2 regions of the Paenibacillus sp. P4_E11 genome follow, and region 2 is predicted to be linked to the other one. Evidence: predicted binding sites of a transcription regulator. Region 2 holds the regulator's gene; the other holds the start of a gene.

Region 1 (3,073 bases), on a different contig from region 2:
ACGAAGTATTCGACCGCTGGATCAGCAGCTTGCTTCGACTCGCCGTCCTGGTACGAGCTTGTCGTAGAAGGACGCAAGGTTGCAGGCAGCGCGCAGACCCGCCAGAAGGGCGTCGTGCTGCAGCATGGCTCGATCTTACTTGAGCTCGATATCGAGCAGCTGTTCTCGCTTCTTCGCTTCTCCAGCGATAAGATCAAGCAGCGCATGATGGATTCATTCGCGCGCAAGGCCGTTGCCATTGGCGATGTATGCCGCGAGATTGGGCTGCCGCCAGTAACCCTGGCGCAGGCAGAGGCGGCCTTCCAGGCCGGCATCGCCGAAGGGCTGGGCATCACGCTGACCGAGAGCGAGCTAACACCCTACGAGCAGGAGCTCGCAGACCGGTTGGCACGCGAGAAGTATGGGCAAGACGAATGGAACCTGAAGCGGTAATCGCCTCAGGTTCTATTTTATAACGGAACCTTTTTCCGTTATTTCATCAAACGCAAGTGAGTGGCTCGAATTAGGGGAACTTTTTTCCGTTAAATCAAAATAAATCACACAGCATCGGATGGAGCAGAGCAATAGTGGAAATCCTTTCCGTTATTCTCAGTATGTGCAGTCACCTCACTAAGCCAACGCATCAATTCGCTGCTGGAATGCTTCCTGCAACGCTTGTACGATCGGCCCAGACTGGCCGGTCCCTACAGATGAGCCGTCTATCGAGACGACTGGCGTAATCTCTGCTGACGTGCTGGCAATGAACACTTCATCTGCCGAGGTCAGTTCTTCAAGTGTGAACTTCTGCTCCAGGAAGGGGATACCGAGCTGTTGAGCGAGTTCGATCAGGACCAGGCGGGTAATGCCATGGAGAATCAGATGGTTAGCCGGATGTGTGTAGATGGTGCCGCCGCGAACCATAAGTACATTAGATGAACTGCTTTCCGTCACCGTCCCGTCCCGATGGAAGATGACATCATCTGCCCCGTGATCCAGGGCGTCTTGCTTGGCCATCACGTTGGGCAGCAGATTGAGTGTCTTAATATCACAGCGAAGCCAGCGAATGTCCGGTCTTGTCACGACTGCAATCCCACGGGACATAGTCTCATAAGGCCTCGTCAACTCGGAACAGAAGGCGGTTATGACAGGTTCTGTCCGAAGCGGAAAAGCATGCGTCCGTGGTGCAACACCGCGGGTGATTTGTATGTAAACCGTTCCTTCGACAAGCCGCTCTTCGTTTATAAGTTGCAGCAAATACATGTCTAACTGCTCGATGGAATAGGGCAACTGCAGTCTAATCTCATTCAAACTTCGCTCCAGCCTGCGATAATGCGGCTCACTTTCGAACATCTTACCGTTGTAAACCCGGAATACTTCATAGATGCCATCTCCGAATACGTATCCCCGGTCGACATATGAAATGGTCGCTTCATCTCTTGAAATGATACGGTTGTTGGCTAACAGCAGCTTCAATTCCGGCACCTCGTTTTCGTTGATTTGATAATAGTAGCAAGCGTCGAACACGATGTCAAAACACATTTACAACCCTTTCCCTGGATGACAAACAATGGATTGGACAAAGTAAGGAGCAGATAGTACACTGGGTTTTCGGATGATTGCGGCAGGCTTGAGCCGAGAAAAAATTATAAGAAACAGAGATTGATAGAGAAATAACGAGAGAACGAGATTCTACTTCCGAATTCTTCCTGATAATCGCATCTGCTTCACTAGATACACAACATATTGTATTGTATAATGATTTTCGCACACTATATATTGTGGTGAGGCCGACACATTTTCAGATCCATTCTACATATCATATTACTAAAAGTTTGGCAAACATGTCGAAAGAACTATATTTTTTAGGAGGTTTTTTCTTTGGAAACTGTACAAGCAAAGCGGTTGGAAGGCTTGAGCGAGAAAATATTTTTGGACCGGTACGCCATGAAAGATGCCGATACGGAGCATACCAAGGTTGGCGATACCGTTCTTGTACTGACCAAAGACGACCCGAAATTTCCGAGCAAGGACGTAGGTGAAGTTATCGCGCGGCAAGGCCGCCAAGTGACGATCAAGCTGCGGAACGGAGAATTGTTCGAGTCCACCATAGAGAAACTGACGTTGAACGTTGAACATACACCTGAGCAAATGTGGGACCGATTGGCTACTGCTATGGCATCGGTTGAAGCTACACCCGAAAAGCAAAAGGAATGGAAAGATAAATTCAATTACATTCTAGACGACTGGAAGCTCGTTCCAGGGGGCCGGATTGCTGCGGGAGCAGGTGCTAGTGATGAGCTTACCCTGTTCAACTGCTACGTAATCCCTTCTCCTCATGACAGCAGAGGCGGTATTATGAGCACGTTGTCCGAGATGACCGAGATCATGTCTCGCGGCGGCGGTGTTGGTATCAACCTGTCGTCTCTGCGTCCTCGCCGCTCCGTTGTGAAGGGCGTGAACGGCTCATCCAGCGGTGCTGTATCATGGGGTGGACTGTTCAGCTACACGACCGGACTGATCGAACAAGGCGGCAGCCGTCGTGGAGCGCTGATGCTCATGATTAACGACTGGCATCCGGATCTCGTTGACTTTATTACGGTCAAATCGACCATGGGGCAAATTACGAACGCTAACTTATCCGTATGCGTGAGCAACGGTTTTATGAAAGCTGTTAAGGAAGATCTCGATTGGGATCTCGTATTCCCGGACACAACAGATCCTACCTACAATGACACTTGGGATGGCGATCTGACTAAATGGCGTGAAGCTGGCAAGAACGTTCGCATATACCGCACCGTTAAAGCACGTGAAGTATGGCATACGATCATCGAATCCGCTTGGAAATCAGCAGAGCCGGGCGTCGTCTTCATGGAATATTACAATCAAATGTCCAACAGCTGGTACTTCAATCCGATCATCTGCACGAATCCGTGCGGGGAGCAGGGGCTTCCGGCTTGGGGTGTCTGCAACTTGTCGGCCGTTAATCTGTCCAAGTTTTACGATGAGAAGAAGCATGATGTGGACTGGGATGATCTAGGGAAAACCGTTCGCTACTCGGTACGTTTCCTGGATAATGTCATCGACAAAACTCCTT
Region 2 (14,846 bases):
GACATCGGGAATTCCGACGTGGAAGCTGACGCTCAATATAAAGATAAGTTGAAAGACAATATCGTTGTAATCGCACCGTTCGCCTTGATCGTGAACAAAGACGTGAACGTGGACAACTTGACCAAGAAACAAGCCGCTGACATCTTCATGGGCTTGATCACGAACTGGAAAGACGTAGGCGGCAAAGATCAGAAGATTACCGTCGTACACCGTCCAGAAAGCTCCGGTTCCCGCAAGCTTGTTAAGCAAATCGTCCTGGATAACAAAGATTTCACTAAAGACGGCGTGCAGCAAGATACAAGCAAGACGGTTGCTGAAGCCGTAGGCTCGACAACAGGTTCAATCGGATATGTTGACGTACCTTACATCAAAGGCAATGACAAGATCAAAGCGTTGAAGATGGACAGCGTGGAATATTCCGCAGATAACATCAAGTCCGGCAAGTACCCGCTGTATGGCATGGAGCACATGTATACGAAGGGTGAGCCAACTGGCGCAACGAAAGCATTCATCGACTTTATTATGAGCAAAGATTTCTTGAACAAACCAGAAGTCACCGATCTTGGATTCCTTCCAGCCGATCTTCTGAAGAAATAAATAGGCATGATCATGCGGCGATCGCTTCCGATTCATGGGGGCGATCGCTATTTATTAACTGTTCGCGGCTAATAGTTCTGGTGCGGGTACCCTGACAAAAACGGCCGTTCCAAGTGAAAAAGGACCCCTAGTCATCCCCACAAAGTGAAGCCAAGCTCTGTAGTATTACCGAGTACTTTGTGTGGGCCCCGGGTTTCAAACATCTTGTTTGAACCTCCTCGGATTGTATAAGGGATTTAGCGGCATGGAGGTTCAAGCCAAAACTCGCCTGGGTCCTCTTTTTCACTTTCCACTTCTCTTGTCCGTAGTAAATCGACAGCCTCCTAGACCGATATAATGCCGAAAGTCCTACTCATTTTACATTAACTTTACAAATTATTAATATTGGGAAAACAGTCTGACCCTATGATAGAGAAAGAGAGGGGGAGCTTCCATTGAAAGATCAACGACTAGACAAGTCGGCTTCCGGCAAGTGGACAAGGAAGCAGAAGCGCACGGACAATTTCATGAGATGGGTATTCATTGCCAGCGCATTGATCGTAACAGTCATTATATTTTCCATCATTGCATTCGTGGGCTTCCAGGGCCTTCAGACATTTAAGGACGTCTCACCCAAGCAGTTTTTCTTCTCATCGGACTGGTCTCCGGCGTCAGAAACACCACGATTCGGAGCATTCTCGTTTTTGTATAGCACACTGATTCTAACCTTGCTCTCCATCGTGCTCGCCGTGCCGTTGGCGCTGGCTGGGGCCGTATTCATTGCCAAGATCGCGCCGAAGTGGATGAGAGAGATTCTTCGCCCGGCCGCTGATCTGTTCGTAGGCATCCCGTCCGTCGTGTACGGGTTGATAGGCTTAACGGTAATCGTACCGTTCCTGGGCTCTGTGTTCGGCGGCATCGGATACGGCATCCTGCCGGCCGCGATTATACTCGCCGTCATGATCCTGCCGACGATCATGTCGATCTCGGAGGACGCGATTCGTTCGCTGCCCCGCCGTCTGGAAGAAGCTTCGTTGGCCCTCGGGGCTACACGCTGGCAGACGATATGGCGCTTACTGCTGCCGGCAGCACGTTCGGGCATTATGACAGCCGTCATCTTGGGTATGGGCCGGGCGATCGGTGAGACGATGGCGGTGTTCATGGTTATCGGGAACTCCCCCAAGATCCCAGATTCTTTACTGGATTCCACGACTGTGCTGACAACAGCTATCGTGAAAGACATGGCGAATACATTTTACGGTACGGCCTGGAACAATGCCTTATATATGATGGCGCTCCTGCTGCTGGTCATATCGTTGGTTCTGATACTAGGTATTAGAATCTTGTCGCGAAGGAGTGAATTGAAATGAAGCTGAGTAAAATCACGGACCGGCTTGCTACGTTATTTTTTTGGAGTGCCGGCGTGTTAATCATAGTCATCCTGGCCTGGTTTCTAGTCCGTATATTGGGGGCAGGACTGCCGCACTTGTCCTGGCACTTCATCACTGGGAAACCGCAAGAGCTGACAGCAGGCGGAGGCGTCGGGCCGCATTTGTTCAACTCGTTTTATATATTGTTTCTGTCGATGCTGTTTTCTACTCCAATCGGTATTGGAGCCGGCGTATACTTAACGATCTTCGCCAAGAAGAACCGCTTCACTGACCTGGTTAGAATTTCGGTAGAAGCCTTGTCCTCTGTACCTTCCATCGTATTCGGGTTGTTCGGGGCACTTATCTTCGTGAACTGGATGGGACTTCGCTTCTCGATCCTGGGGGGGGCGGCGACGTTGGCGCTGCTCAACCTCCCTGTACTGGTACGCGTTACGGAAGAAAGCTTGAGAACCGTGCCGCAATCGTATTGGGAGGCATCCCTCGCCCTTGGGTCGACCAAATGGCAAAGCATTCGCAAGGTGCTGCTGCCTGCCGCCCTGCCAGGCCTCTTGACTGGAGTTACACTGGTAGCTGGACGGGCACTCGGGGAAACGGCGATCTTGATCTACACGGCGGGAACTTCGGTATCCAGGCACTTTCCGGACTTCGATCCGCTCGCAATCGGTGAGACGTTGGCCGTTCACTTGTGGTATGTGGGTGGAAGCTCGCTTGCACCGGATGCCAAGCAAATTGCTGAAGGCAGCGCAGCCTTGCTCGTGTTGGTCATACTCGTGTTCAACCTGCTCATAGCGATTCCGGGCCGGCTGATCCAGAAGAAAATATCAGGAGATAAATCATAGAGGGGGAACATGGCCGTGGCTATCATCCAAATTTCCAACCTGAACTTATACTACACAGAGTTCCATGCTCTGAAGCAAATCGCGATGGATGTCCAGGAGAAGTCGATTACCGCTTTTATCGGACCGTCCGGCTGCGGCAAGTCTACATTGCTGCGTACATTGAACCGGATGAACGATACGATCAAGGGGGTTCGCATTAGCGGGAATGTCGCTGTCAACGGAGAGGACATCTACGGTCCGGGTGTTAATGTAGAAGCGCTTCGCAAGGAGATCGGCATGGTGTTCCAGCAGCCTAACCCTTTTCCGAAGTCCATCTACGAGAATGTGGCTTATGGTCCACGGATTCATGGAATATCAGGCAAAGCAGATCTGGATCAGATTGTAGAGAAAAGTCTTCGTTCTGCAGCATTATGGGATGAAGTGAAGGACTACTTGAAAAAGTCTGCATACGGCTTGTCAGGTGGTCAACAGCAGCGCTTGTGCATTGCCCGTGCGCTCGCAGTGAATCCGACTATCTTGCTCATGGATGAGCCTACTTCGGCGCTTGACCCGATCTCCACATTGAAGATTGAAGAACTGATTCAAGAGCTCAAGGATCAATACACCATCGTGATTGTCACGCACAATATGCAGCAGGCCGCGCGCGTTTCTGGACAAACCGCATTTTTCCTAAACGGTGAAGTGGTGGAGTTTGCCGATACGGTCAAGCTATTCTCCAACCCGGATGATCAGCGCACGGAAGATTATATTACCGGCCGATTCGGCTAATCCATTCATGGGGGTATTGAGACGATGGTAACGAAACGACAACAGTTCGACAGCGCCTTAAGCGGGTTGCGCAAACAATTGATCGAGATGGGTGAGAAGGTAGAGAAGGCCATCCTCCTCTCCGTGAAATCACTCAAGGAAGGCGACTTGGAATTGGCGAGACAAGTGATCGCCAATGATGCGTCGATTAACGCCATGGAAGAGCATATTGATGAACTGGGCACGAACCTGATCGCCACCCAGCAGCCGGTCGCCAAGGACTTGCGCCGCATCATTATCGCTTTCCGTATGGCCAGCGATCTGGAGCGGATGGCAGATCTGGCTGTGGATATCGCCAAGGTTACGCAGCGCATCGGCGAGGAACCGCTGATCAAGCCGCTTGTCGACATCCCGCGTATGGCGGAAATCGTGCAACTGATGACCAATGAGAGCATTAACGCGTACGTGAATGAGGATGTCGATATGGCTTACAAGATGGCCAAGATGGATGACGACGTCGATCATCTGCATAGTCAGATCATGAGAGAACTGTTCGTCTTCATGGTGGATAATCCGAAGACCGTCAACCAGTCGTTGCTGCTCTGTTTCGTTAGCCGTTACCTCGAGCGGATGGCGGATCATGCCACGAATATCGGTGAAAGCGTTGTGTATCTGGTGCGGGGCAAACGTCCCGATTTGAACACTTGATCCAACCCATTCACCAATCTGTACCCTACCACTAACCGATCAAGCCAACACTGCGAGGGATATGCATGTTCAGTTTGAACAGTCAAGAACTGGAACGAATCCGACACCAATGGAAGAGCAGTCGTGTTGGCCTTATATATATGGACATTGCCCGCTTCTCCGAGTGGGAGCAGTTGCATGGGCGGGCGTATTGTGAGCACATCTTATCCTCCGTTAAAACTAACATCATACAGCTTCAAGCGGATAATCCGTCGATTTTCAAAGTGAACAGTGTGGGAGAAGACTTCTTCTTCTTCGCCACGTTGAAGCTGAAGCAGCCAGAAGATCGTCAGCAGAGAGACCTATTGGAAATGGGCATGCACCTGAAGCTGGAGGTAGAGCGCATGCTTCGCTTGACCAATGGTCCGGATCATCTGGATCTTCCCATTGAGCTTCATATGGGAACGGCTCTACTGGCGGAGAGTGGCAGTAAGAACAAGCAGTTGGAAAGCGGCGTGTCCGCCATCGACAAAATCATTTATTCGGCCGTCAAGCAATCGATCCGTGCAGCCCGGCTGCAGGATGGGTCCGAGGCGTCAAGTGAAGTGAGCGAGTTTCTGGCAATTATGGAGAAGCAGCTGATTTCTTCTGTGTACCAGCCGATCGTTTCATTCGATGACGCTAGTATATTCGGTTACGAAGCGCTTACTCGAGGTCCGGTCGGCTCTGTCTTCCACTCTCCAGTTCAATTGTTCCAGTTCGCCGAACGGGAGAATATGCTCTACATGCTCGACCGCCTTGCTCGAGAGAAGGCGGTCTCTGGTTGTCTGGAACTGCAGAAGTCGGAGCGGGTGTTCATCAATATCCCTGCTCACGTTATCCACGATCCTCAATTCACGCCTGGCCAGACGTTGAAGCTGCTGAAGGCACGCGGCCTTACACCTCACAACGTAGTGTTCGAGATTACGGAACGCAGCTCGATAGAAGACTTCTCGACAACGAAGAAGCTGCTCCAGCATTATCGCAGCCAAGGGTACCAGATTGCCATCGATGATGCTGGAGCGGGGTATTCTTCCTTGCAAGCCATAGCGGAACTGCATCCTGACTTTATCAAAGTCGATCGTTCCCTCATCCAGGATATTCACAAAGACAAGATCAAAGAGAACATATTGGAAACGTTCGTCTCGTTCGCGGAAAAGATGAACATCCGTATCATTGCAGAAGGCATCGAGAAGATGGAAGAGCTGGTGAAGCTGATGCAAATGGGTGTGCATTTCGGGCAGGGGTACTTGATCGCCAAGCCTGCCACCAGGATGGTTTCAATTGACAACGAACTGGTCGAGCACATCTTACGGCAGCGCAGATTAAGAAGCGTGAACGGCCTGATGAACATCGGGCAGCTTGCAGCTCCGAACCGTACGTTCGAGCCGGAAGCGTACATATCTGAGGTAGCTAATTATTTCAAGAAGAATGAGCGTGTGATCTGTTCAGTCATCGTTTCGTTCGGTGTACCGATCGGACTCATTATGAGGGACAAGCTGTTCCAACAGTTGGCGGGCCAATACGGACTTTCCTTGTATTGGAATCGTCCTATCAGCCAGCTCATGGACCGTCATCCGCTCATTGTCGACGAACAAACCCCGATCGACCAAGTGTCGCAGATGGCCACATCCCGAGAATTTAACCAGTTGTACGATTATGTGGTCATTACGTCCGCTGGTCATTTCCTAGGGGCGGCCTCTATCCGTTCCATATTGGAATCGATCACGAAAGCCCGCGTGGAATATGCACGGATTGCCAATCCATTGACCGGACTCCCGGGCAACGTGCAGATTCAACGAGAATTGACGAAGCGGCTAACCGAGCGGCAATCCTTCTCGGTCATCTACGCAGATCTGGACTTCTTCAAGTGGTTCAATGATCGATATGGGTTCCACCGGGGCGACCAGATGATTCAGTTCACAGCAGACGTGTTGCAGGAAGCGAGCCGTACATGTGGGCATCCTTTCGACTTCGTCGGGCATATAGGCGGTGACGATTTCATTGTCATAACGAATGTGAACATGCCGGACAAGCTGTGCGAGGAAATCATTCGACGGTTCAATCAGGGCGTAGTTTCGTTCTATGAGGAAAGTCATAGCGTGTTCGATCGGGAAGGGAACCCTGTAGATGTTGATGGGGTGAGCATTTCATTGTCTCTCATAATATGCCAATGCTACTCGGACTTGATGCCTGAACACATCTCTCAGGAAGCGGCCAAGCTGAAGAAACAGGCCAAGTCGTATAAAGGCAGCATCTATGTGTACCAGCATTTGAATGATACCACCAACGCTACTGCTACTTCGTAATCATACGCGACGAGGCCCTAGTACGCGGTTCTTCTACCCTTGCAACATATCCTTTAATTGCTCGAAGTGTCGAATCACTGTTATTTTATGCTTCCCAACCTTGCGTTGGGTTATTTTTTTATCGCTTGACCTGTTAATCCAGATCGCGTTCATCCCGCATTTCAGTGCCGCCGCGATGTCATTCGTCCAGGAATCACCGATCATAATAGCTTCTGCTGGTGCGACGGACATGCTTCTCAAGGCGTGATGGAATATGGCAGGTTCAGGCTTGCGGTATTCCCCTTTCTTCGAGGTAAAAATGCGCTCTGTGGGCAACTCTTTAGAGAGGCCGAACCTTGCGATCATCCCGCTCTGTACCTCGCGATTTCCGTTGCTAATCACGCCCAACTGATAGTGTTTGGCCAGCCCTCGCACCGTCTCCGCTGTGCCTGGGAATAGGACAGCATGTTGTCTCTGCTGTTTCTTCATCTCACGGAAAAATGACAGCACGAACGAATCATTAACCGCGAACGGGTAATGATGGAGCGCTGCCTTCAAGCATATTTTACGCAACTCATTGATGGCCGTTCCTGTCTGGTTCGAGTAAGGTTTGTATTTCTTCTTGCGTTTGTTCCATTCGGTCAAGTATAGATTGACGGCCTTCTCTGGTGTGGCCTGCTGGTCGTCCGACTCCCACCGACCGGTGAAGTCGATCAGAATATTTGTGAAACAATGGTCGAAGGATCGTTCCGGATCAATCATCGTGTTGTTCATATCGAAGAATAGAGTGGTTGTCTTAGGGGGGATGATGGTTCTCTTCATTATGTGGACACCTCATTGTTGTGATGCTCGATTATATGGCTGTCGATTAACTGTGGATGGAGGCTAATACGGCCGTTCCAAGTGAAAAAGGACCCTTCTGCTCAAACATCTTGTTTGAACCTCCTATGATTGTACAAGGGATTTCGTGGTATGGAGGTTCAAGCCAAAACTCGCCAGGGTCCTCTTTTTCACTTTCCACTCCTCTTGTTCACAGTTAATCGACAGCCTCTTTAAGCGAGACTAATGATTATGTATATGATCTTGATGCATAGGATATGAGAGTCAATTATGTTATGATGGGACAAGGACTGTACAAAAAGAGGTGTAAACATGAACAAATTGATTCTTATTGACGGCAACAGCGTAGCGTATCGCGCTTTTTTTGCGCTTCCGCTGCTCAGCAATTCGTCAGGCTTGCACACGAACGCCGTATTCGGGTTTACAACTATGCTGCTTAAACTCATCGAAGAAGAGAAGCCTACCCACTTTCTGGTCGCCTTCGACGCCGGGAAAGTGACGTTCCGACATAAAGGTTATGAGAACTACAAGGGTGGTCGCGAGAAGACGCCGCCCGAACTATCGGAGCAATTCCCCGTCGTGAAAGAGCTGCTGACTTCGTTCGGTATATCCCAGTTCGAGTTACAGGGATATGAAGCGGACGATATTATTGGCACGATGACTCGACTTGCTGACGAATTGAAATTTCCCGTCGTTGTCGTTTCTGGAGACAAGGACATGCTGCAGCTGTCCTCCGACAATGTTACGATTGCACTTACCCGCAAAGGCGTGAGCGAAGTCGAACGATTCACACCAGCCTATATTCAGGAGACGTACGGACTGGAGCCGCATCAGATCATTGATCTGAAAGGGTTGATGGGCGATGCGTCCGATAACATTCCCGGTATTCCGGGAGTTGGCGAGAAGACTGCCCTCAAGCTGCTGCATCAATATGGTAGCGTAGAGCAGGTACTTGAGCGTGTTGAAGAGATTTCCGGCAAGATGCAGGATAAGATTCGCGAACATGCGGATAGTGCACGGATGAGCAAGGAGCTTGCCACCATCTACCGGGAAGTTCCGATGGAGCTGGAATGGAACAGTCTGCAATACGATGGATATGATGGACAGATTCTTGGCGCGATGTTCCGTAAACTGGAGTTCAAGTCGTTGCTGGAGAAGCTGGAGCTGCCTGTTTCAATGGAATCCATTGAACCTCAAGAGCAGCTTCAGATCACGGTTCTTAACGAAGCGAACTTGTCTGCCTTCGAACAGTTGCTGGCAGCGAACGCTGTACAATCGCTGCATGTGGAAGTCATTGGTGACAATCCCCATACAGCGTCTGTAATCGGACTAACCTTTTACACGGACGATACGTGCTACTATATACCGTTTGAACTGCTCCAAGGTACAGAAGGAAACCAAGTCCGAAGCTGGCTGTCGGATGGATCAACTAAGAAGAACGTCTATGATATGCATCGTGCTGAAGTGGCGTTGTCCTGGAAAGGGATTGATCTACAGGGCGTTTCCTTCGATATCCTGATTGCGGCCTACTTGCTCGATCCTACCGAATCGAATCATACACTGAATGCATTGGCCGGCCGACATCGGTTGCCAGGCATTGCTGCTGACGAGGATGTGTTCGGCAGGGGGGCGAAGTTCAAGCTGCCTGGCTTGGAGCAATTGAGTGAGCATCTATGTCGCAAAGCTGCCGTCATCCACCGTCTAGTTCCGATTCTGCGAAACGAGCTGGAGAACAATGAGATGAATCGGTTGTATTATGAGCTGGAGAAACCTCTTGCTTGTGTGCTGGCGAGCATGGAGAAGAAAGGTATTCGCGTTGATGCCGACGGGTTGCGCCTACTCGGCAGTGATCTGGGTAAGGCAATTGAGAAGCTGGCTGAGACGATCTACAGTCTCGCTGGTATGGAATTCAACATCAATTCACCGAAGCAGTTGGGTGAAATCTTATTCGACAAATTGAATCTGCCGGTGATCAAGAAGACGAAGACCGGCTATTCGACCGATGCTGAGGTACTCGATAAGCTGGCTCCCTACCATGATGTGGTGACTAGCATTCTACATTACCGTCAATTGGCCAAGCTACAATCCACATATGTGGAAGGCTTATTGAAAGAGATTCGTCCGGAGACCGGCAAGGTGCATACGTATTATCAACAGACGATTGCAGCTACCGGTCGTCTCAGCAGCCAATTTCCGAATTTGCAAAACATTCCGATCCGCCTGGAAGAAGGCCGCAAAATTCGCAAAGTATTCGTGCCTTCCCAGCCTGGCTGGTACATGCTAGCCGCTGACTATTCGCAGATCGAGTTGCGGGTGCTCGCCCACATTTCCAAGGACGAGAAGTTGATTGAAGCGTTTCAGAACAATATGGACATTCATACGAAGACTGCGATGGACGTATTCGGCGTTCAGGAGTCTGATGTCGATTCCAACATGCGCCGCCAGGCCAAAGCCGTAAATTTCGGTATCGTGTATGGAATTAGCGACTACGGATTGTCGCAGAACTTGCATATTACGCGTAAGGATGCAGCTCAGTTTATCGAGCAGTATTTCGCTGTCTTCCAAGGTGTCCGACAGTATATGGACGACATTGTGAAGCAAGCCCGCACGAATGGCTACGTCACTACGCTCTTGCAGCGCCGTCGCTATCTGGCGGATATTACAGCTTCCAACTTCAATCTAAGGTCGTTCGCCGAACGAACAGCCATGAATACGCCGATTCAAGGCACGGCTGCCGACATTATTAAGCTAGCTATGGTGCAATTGTCTGAACGGATGCAGGCAGCGAATGTGAAGAGCCGTATGCTGCTTCAAGTGCATGACGAACTTGTATTCGAAGTGCCGGAGGAGGAGCTGGAGTTGATGAAGGTTCTCGTTCCGGAAGTAATGGAGAGTGCCTTGGCTCTTGTTGTGCCGCTTAAGGTCGATGTGAGCTATGGCGTCAATTGGTATGAAGCCAAATAAGCCAATAATTGTAATGTAACTCTGAGAGTGAGGAGAGATCAGCATGCCTGAATTGCCAGAAGTAGAAACCGTTCGACGGACATTAAATGAGTTAGTAGCCGGCAAACGTATCGAGCGCGTATCCGTGCATCTGCCCCGAATCATTCAGCGGCCAGATGACATCTTGCAGTTTAGCCTCATGTTGGAAGGCCAAACGATTCGCACTGTAGAACGACGGGGGAAATTCCTTCGCCTCATACTGGATCAGCTGGTCCTAGTCTCCCACTTACGAATGGAAGGACGATATGGGGTATACCGTGCGGATGAGCCGCTGGAGAAGCATACCCATGTTGTGTTTCATTTCGACGATGGTACGGAGCTGCGGTATAAGGATGTTCGTCAATTCGGTACGATGCACCTGTTCGCTCCCGGAGAAGACTTGACACTGCCGCCGCTCAATAAGCTCGGCCGCGAGCCGTTGGACGAAGCGTTCACGCCAGAAGATTTCCGCCAGCGGGTCACCAAGCGGACGACGAAGATTAAGCCTCTTCTGTTGAATCAGGAGATCGTAACCGGCATCGGCAACATCTATGTCGATGAGTCTCTGCACCGTTCCCGCATCCACCCCGAACGAACGGCGGATTCGCTTAGCCGAGCAGAGCTTACCTCCTTACATGAAGCGATTGTGAGTACGCTTCAGGAAGCGGTTGATGCTGGAGGCTCATCGATCAAGTCCTATGTCAACGGCCAAGGGGAGATGGGGATGTTCCAGCAGCAGTTACTCGTATACGGTCGGACAGGGGCGCCCTGCACGAGCTGCGGGGAACCTATCGTGAAGACTGTAGTCGGCGGTAGAGGAACACACTTTTGTCCTGCCTGTCAGAAGCTGAAGAACGCGGGCCGATCGATCAAGAAACAATAAGCACTTATTCCGCCTCTCCGCCATATAGTGGGTAGGAGCCTAGAGCGGGGAGGATGGTGCTTATGCTGCCTATCATATCATTGTGTTTATTAGCTTTGGCCGTCAGTCTGGATGGCTTCGGTGTTGGCATTACTTACGGTTTGCGGAGAATTCGTATCCCTTTTCTGTCGGTCGCGATTATCTCGGGATGCTCGGGATTCATATTCTGGCTCGCCATGCAGATCGGATCCTACATGTCCCAGTTTATCTCGCCCCATGTTGCCACAATAATTGGCGCGGTTATCTTGATTCTGATCGGGATATGGGCGCTCTTGCAAATTATCCGGAACCGGTCGGCTGAAGGGGATGCATCTGCAAGTTCCGTAAATTCAGAATCAGTCAACGAGCCGCCAATTACGCAGTCTGGCGAGGTTAAGACACTCGTAGTAATCGAGTGGAAGCGCATAGGGTTAGTCATTCAGATTTTGCGCAAGCCTTCCTTGGCAGACATTGACCATTCGGGCATCATATCGGCTTCAGAGGCGGTACTGCTCGGAATCGCATTGTCACTCGACGCCTTCGGGGCTGGAATCGGAGCTGCGTTCATTGGATTCAGTTCGCTTACAACAGCCTTCGTAATTGCATGCTCCAGCGGATTTTTCATTGCAAGCGGGCTCCGCCTTGGAATTTTTTATGCCAATCGCTCCTGGGTGAAGAAACTTACTTTTCTCCCTGGGTTCCTCTTGATCCTCATGGGCTTGATGAAGCTGTTATAGATGATAATGCTGGGAGGGGGCATGACATGAATATTGGATTAACGGGTGGCATCGCTTGCGGCAAGAGCACGGTCGCTTCCATGCTTGTGCGGCGTGGTGCCAATCTGGTCGATGCCGATCGAATCGCACGGGACGTCGTGCTCCCTGGGAGCCCGGTATTAGACCAAGTAGCAGAACGGTTCGGACAGGACGTATTGTTCGAAGACCGGAGCTTGAACCGTAAGAAGCTGGGTGAGATCATATTCAATGACGAGACTGCACGTCAGGACCTCGAGGGGATTTTACATCCGCCCATACGTGCTTCGATGCGGGATCAGATGGCCCGATTCGAGCAGTTACAGCCGGACAAGCTTGTCGTGGTGGAAGTGCCGCTTCTGTATGAGTCGAACTTGTCCCATATGTTCGACGAGGTTATGCTCGTATATATTCCGGCTGACTTGCAACTGGAGCGTCTAATGCTTCGTGATGCTTTGACACTAGAGCAAGCAGAGAAACGGCTGCAATCGCAAATGCCGATCGAATCCAAGAAGAAACTGGCCGATATAGTCATTGACAATAGTGGTACCTTAGAGGAATTGGAAAAGCAGCTAGATGATTTCTGGAACAGAAAGGGAATGGGATGAAGTTTTTTCGCAAAAAACGTATATATGCTTTGCTGCTCTTGCTGTTTGTGATCTTCTTGTTCTATAATACGAGACTGCTGGGAACGTGGATGTATCCGATCTCGTATGAGAAGGATATACGGGTAAGCGCAAGTAACTATAATGTAGATCCATTCCTGATCGCTGCCATTATCCGAGTGGAAACGAACTTCAATCCTGACAAGAAGTCTCGCAAGGGCGCGATTGGGCTCATGCAGCTAATGCCGGATACGGCGCAGTGGATCGTAGACAAGGCGGATTATGCAGAAAAGACGGTCCATTCCCTGGAACGTCCTGATGTGAATATTGAGGTAGGCGCGTGGTATCTGAATTCCTTGTACACGCAATTCGAAACGAATCGGATTGCCGTGCTTGCCGCCTACAATGCAGGACCAGGAAACGCCAGGAAATGGCTGCAGAGCGGAACTTGGGATGGCAGTTTGAAAAATATCGATAAAATTCCGTTCGGGGAAACTCGGCATTACATACAGCGAGTCATGTACTATTACAACAAATATGTGAAGTTGTATGAGGAGGAACTGGGGCTCGAATCTTCAAGCTGAATGTGGATAAGCTAATCGTGCGTTATAATGGAACAGCGCCACCCTTTGCAGGATGGCGGCCGTAGTAAGATTCAGTAGGAACGTATTATCTCGAAGAGCCTGCAAGTTGTTGTTCAGCGATTTGTACCAAACGGCGAGTGATATTTCCTCCGATCGAACCTGCATCGCGAGTTGCCATGTTACCCATATAACCGTCTTGTGGAATAGAGATACCTAGCTCCTGAGCTACTTCATATTTTAGTTGGTCCAGTGCTTGGTTCGCTTGTGGAACTATAAGAGAGTTTGTTGCTGCCATGTTTGTTCACCTCCTTGTCGGTAGTACTTGTATTATGTACGGATATCCTTGGTTCATACAGTGATTGCTTGGTAAATGATTGATTGGAATACTCTGTAGGGGAATGTCCCGGGGTCCCACAATGTAATAGATAATAAGCTTTGAGAGGAGGTAGTTCGTTGAAGTGTCCGTTCTGTGATAATGCAGGTACGAAAGTGTTGGATTCCAGGCCCGCGAATGAGAACAAATCGATTCGAAGACGTCGGGAATGTGACAAATGTCAGAGAAGATTCACCACGTTCGAGATGATTGAGGAGACCCCGTTAATTGTAATTAAGAAGGACGGGAGCCGAGAGGAATTTAGCCGCGATAAGATGCTTCGGGGACTCATTCGGGCTTGTGAGAAAAGGCCTGTGTCCATGGAACAATTGGAGTATGTCGTATCTGAAGTGGAGAAGGAGCTTCGAAGTCATGCTCATGCAGAAGTAGCAAGCAGAGAGATTGGCGAACTGGTCATGGAGCAACTTCATCCCGTAGATGAGGTCGCCTTCGTCCGCTTCGCTTCTGTATATCGGCAGTTCAAAGACATCAATATGTTCATGAAAGAGCTGACCCAATTGCTGGGCAAGCATGATGCTGGTCCCCGGAAGTAAGCCGTGTCTGAACTCCATCCTGAATAAGAGAACCTTCCACGTAGCTGTATGGAAGGTTCTTGCTTGCATCTGAGCATTATTGAGGCCGATTGACACCGAGTAAGAGGACGGGAGGGATTTTCTCTAAGATGCTGTCATCGTCACCCTCATAAGTAGGGTCATTGTGCATAATAGCGGCTGCTTCACCTTCCGTCAGATGACGGGTATTTCCGGTATACTTAGGCTCCAATTGCTTGACCTGGTCGCGTTCCATTAGACCACCTCCTTCGCTGTTAGAATCCCCTTACGGTCGTGCCGGATATTCTGAATAATTATGGAGAGCAGGTTAAATACCATGAGTACTACACCGATTCCAATCTATATACTTGCTGGATTTCTTGGGAGTGGCAAGACGACACTTCTCACCCGCTTGTTGAAGCAAGCGGAGTATAAGGGACTGAAGGCTGCAGTTGTTATGAATGAGATCGGGGATGTGAATCTGGACGGTATTGAAGTCGATTCCAGTGTCCCTATGAAGGAAATGTTAAGTGGTTGCATTTGCTGTACCGTACGCGGTGATCTGGGGATGGAAATACTGCGGCTTGTCGATGAACATCAGCCCGATGTGTTGTTCGTGGAGTGTACGGGCGTGGCGAATCCGATGGAGCTGCTTGATGGTGTAACCGAAGCTTCATTGCTGCTCCGAACA

The links. Region 2 encodes NrdR, which represses ribonucleotide reductase genes. Its sites were predicted from a motif close to AACACNATATATNGTGTT; they were not measured.
Region 1: a site for NrdR is predicted at 1,745-1,762, ahead of AC1DWB_RS17650 (adenosylcobalamin-dependent ribonucleoside-diphosphate reductase). Genes of this name have one in related genera too.

The regions. Positions count from the first base shown of each region.
Region 1 covers NZ_JBFUIX010000045.1:7,237-10,309, reverse strand. The annotation lists gene AC1DWB_RS17660 (lipoate--protein ligase family protein) at 1-432, shown strand, start outside; gene dat (D-amino-acid transaminase) at 610-1,452, opposite strand; gene AC1DWB_RS17650 (adenosylcobalamin-dependent ribonucleoside-diphosphate reductase) at 1,924-3,073, shown strand, end outside.
Region 2 covers NZ_JBFUIX010000038.1:12-14,857, reverse strand. The annotation lists gene AC1DWB_RS16040 (phosphate ABC transporter substrate-binding protein) at 1-597, shown strand, start outside; gene pstC (phosphate ABC transporter permease subunit PstC) at 1,104-1,946, shown strand; gene pstA (phosphate ABC transporter permease PstA) at 1,943-2,806, shown strand; gene pstB (phosphate ABC transporter ATP-binding protein PstB) at 2,822-3,574, shown strand; gene phoU (phosphate signaling complex protein PhoU) at 3,599-4,261, shown strand; gene AC1DWB_RS16015 (EAL domain-containing protein) at 4,327-6,588, shown strand; gene AC1DWB_RS16010 (HAD family hydrolase) at 6,622-7,389, opposite strand; gene polA (DNA polymerase I) at 7,720-10,371, shown strand; gene mutM (DNA-formamidopyrimidine glycosylase) at 10,415-11,272, shown strand; gene ytaF (sporulation membrane protein YtaF) at 11,335-12,027, shown strand; gene coaE (dephospho-CoA kinase) at 12,054-12,650, shown strand; gene AC1DWB_RS15985 (lytic transglycosylase domain-containing protein) at 12,647-13,231, shown strand; gene AC1DWB_RS15980 (small, acid-soluble spore protein, alpha/beta type) at 13,317-13,526, opposite strand; gene nrdR (transcriptional regulator NrdR) at 13,685-14,158, shown strand; gene AC1DWB_RS15970 (hypothetical protein) at 14,235-14,411, opposite strand; partial or broken gene AC1DWB_RS15965 (CobW family GTP-binding protein) at 14,493-14,846, shown strand, end outside.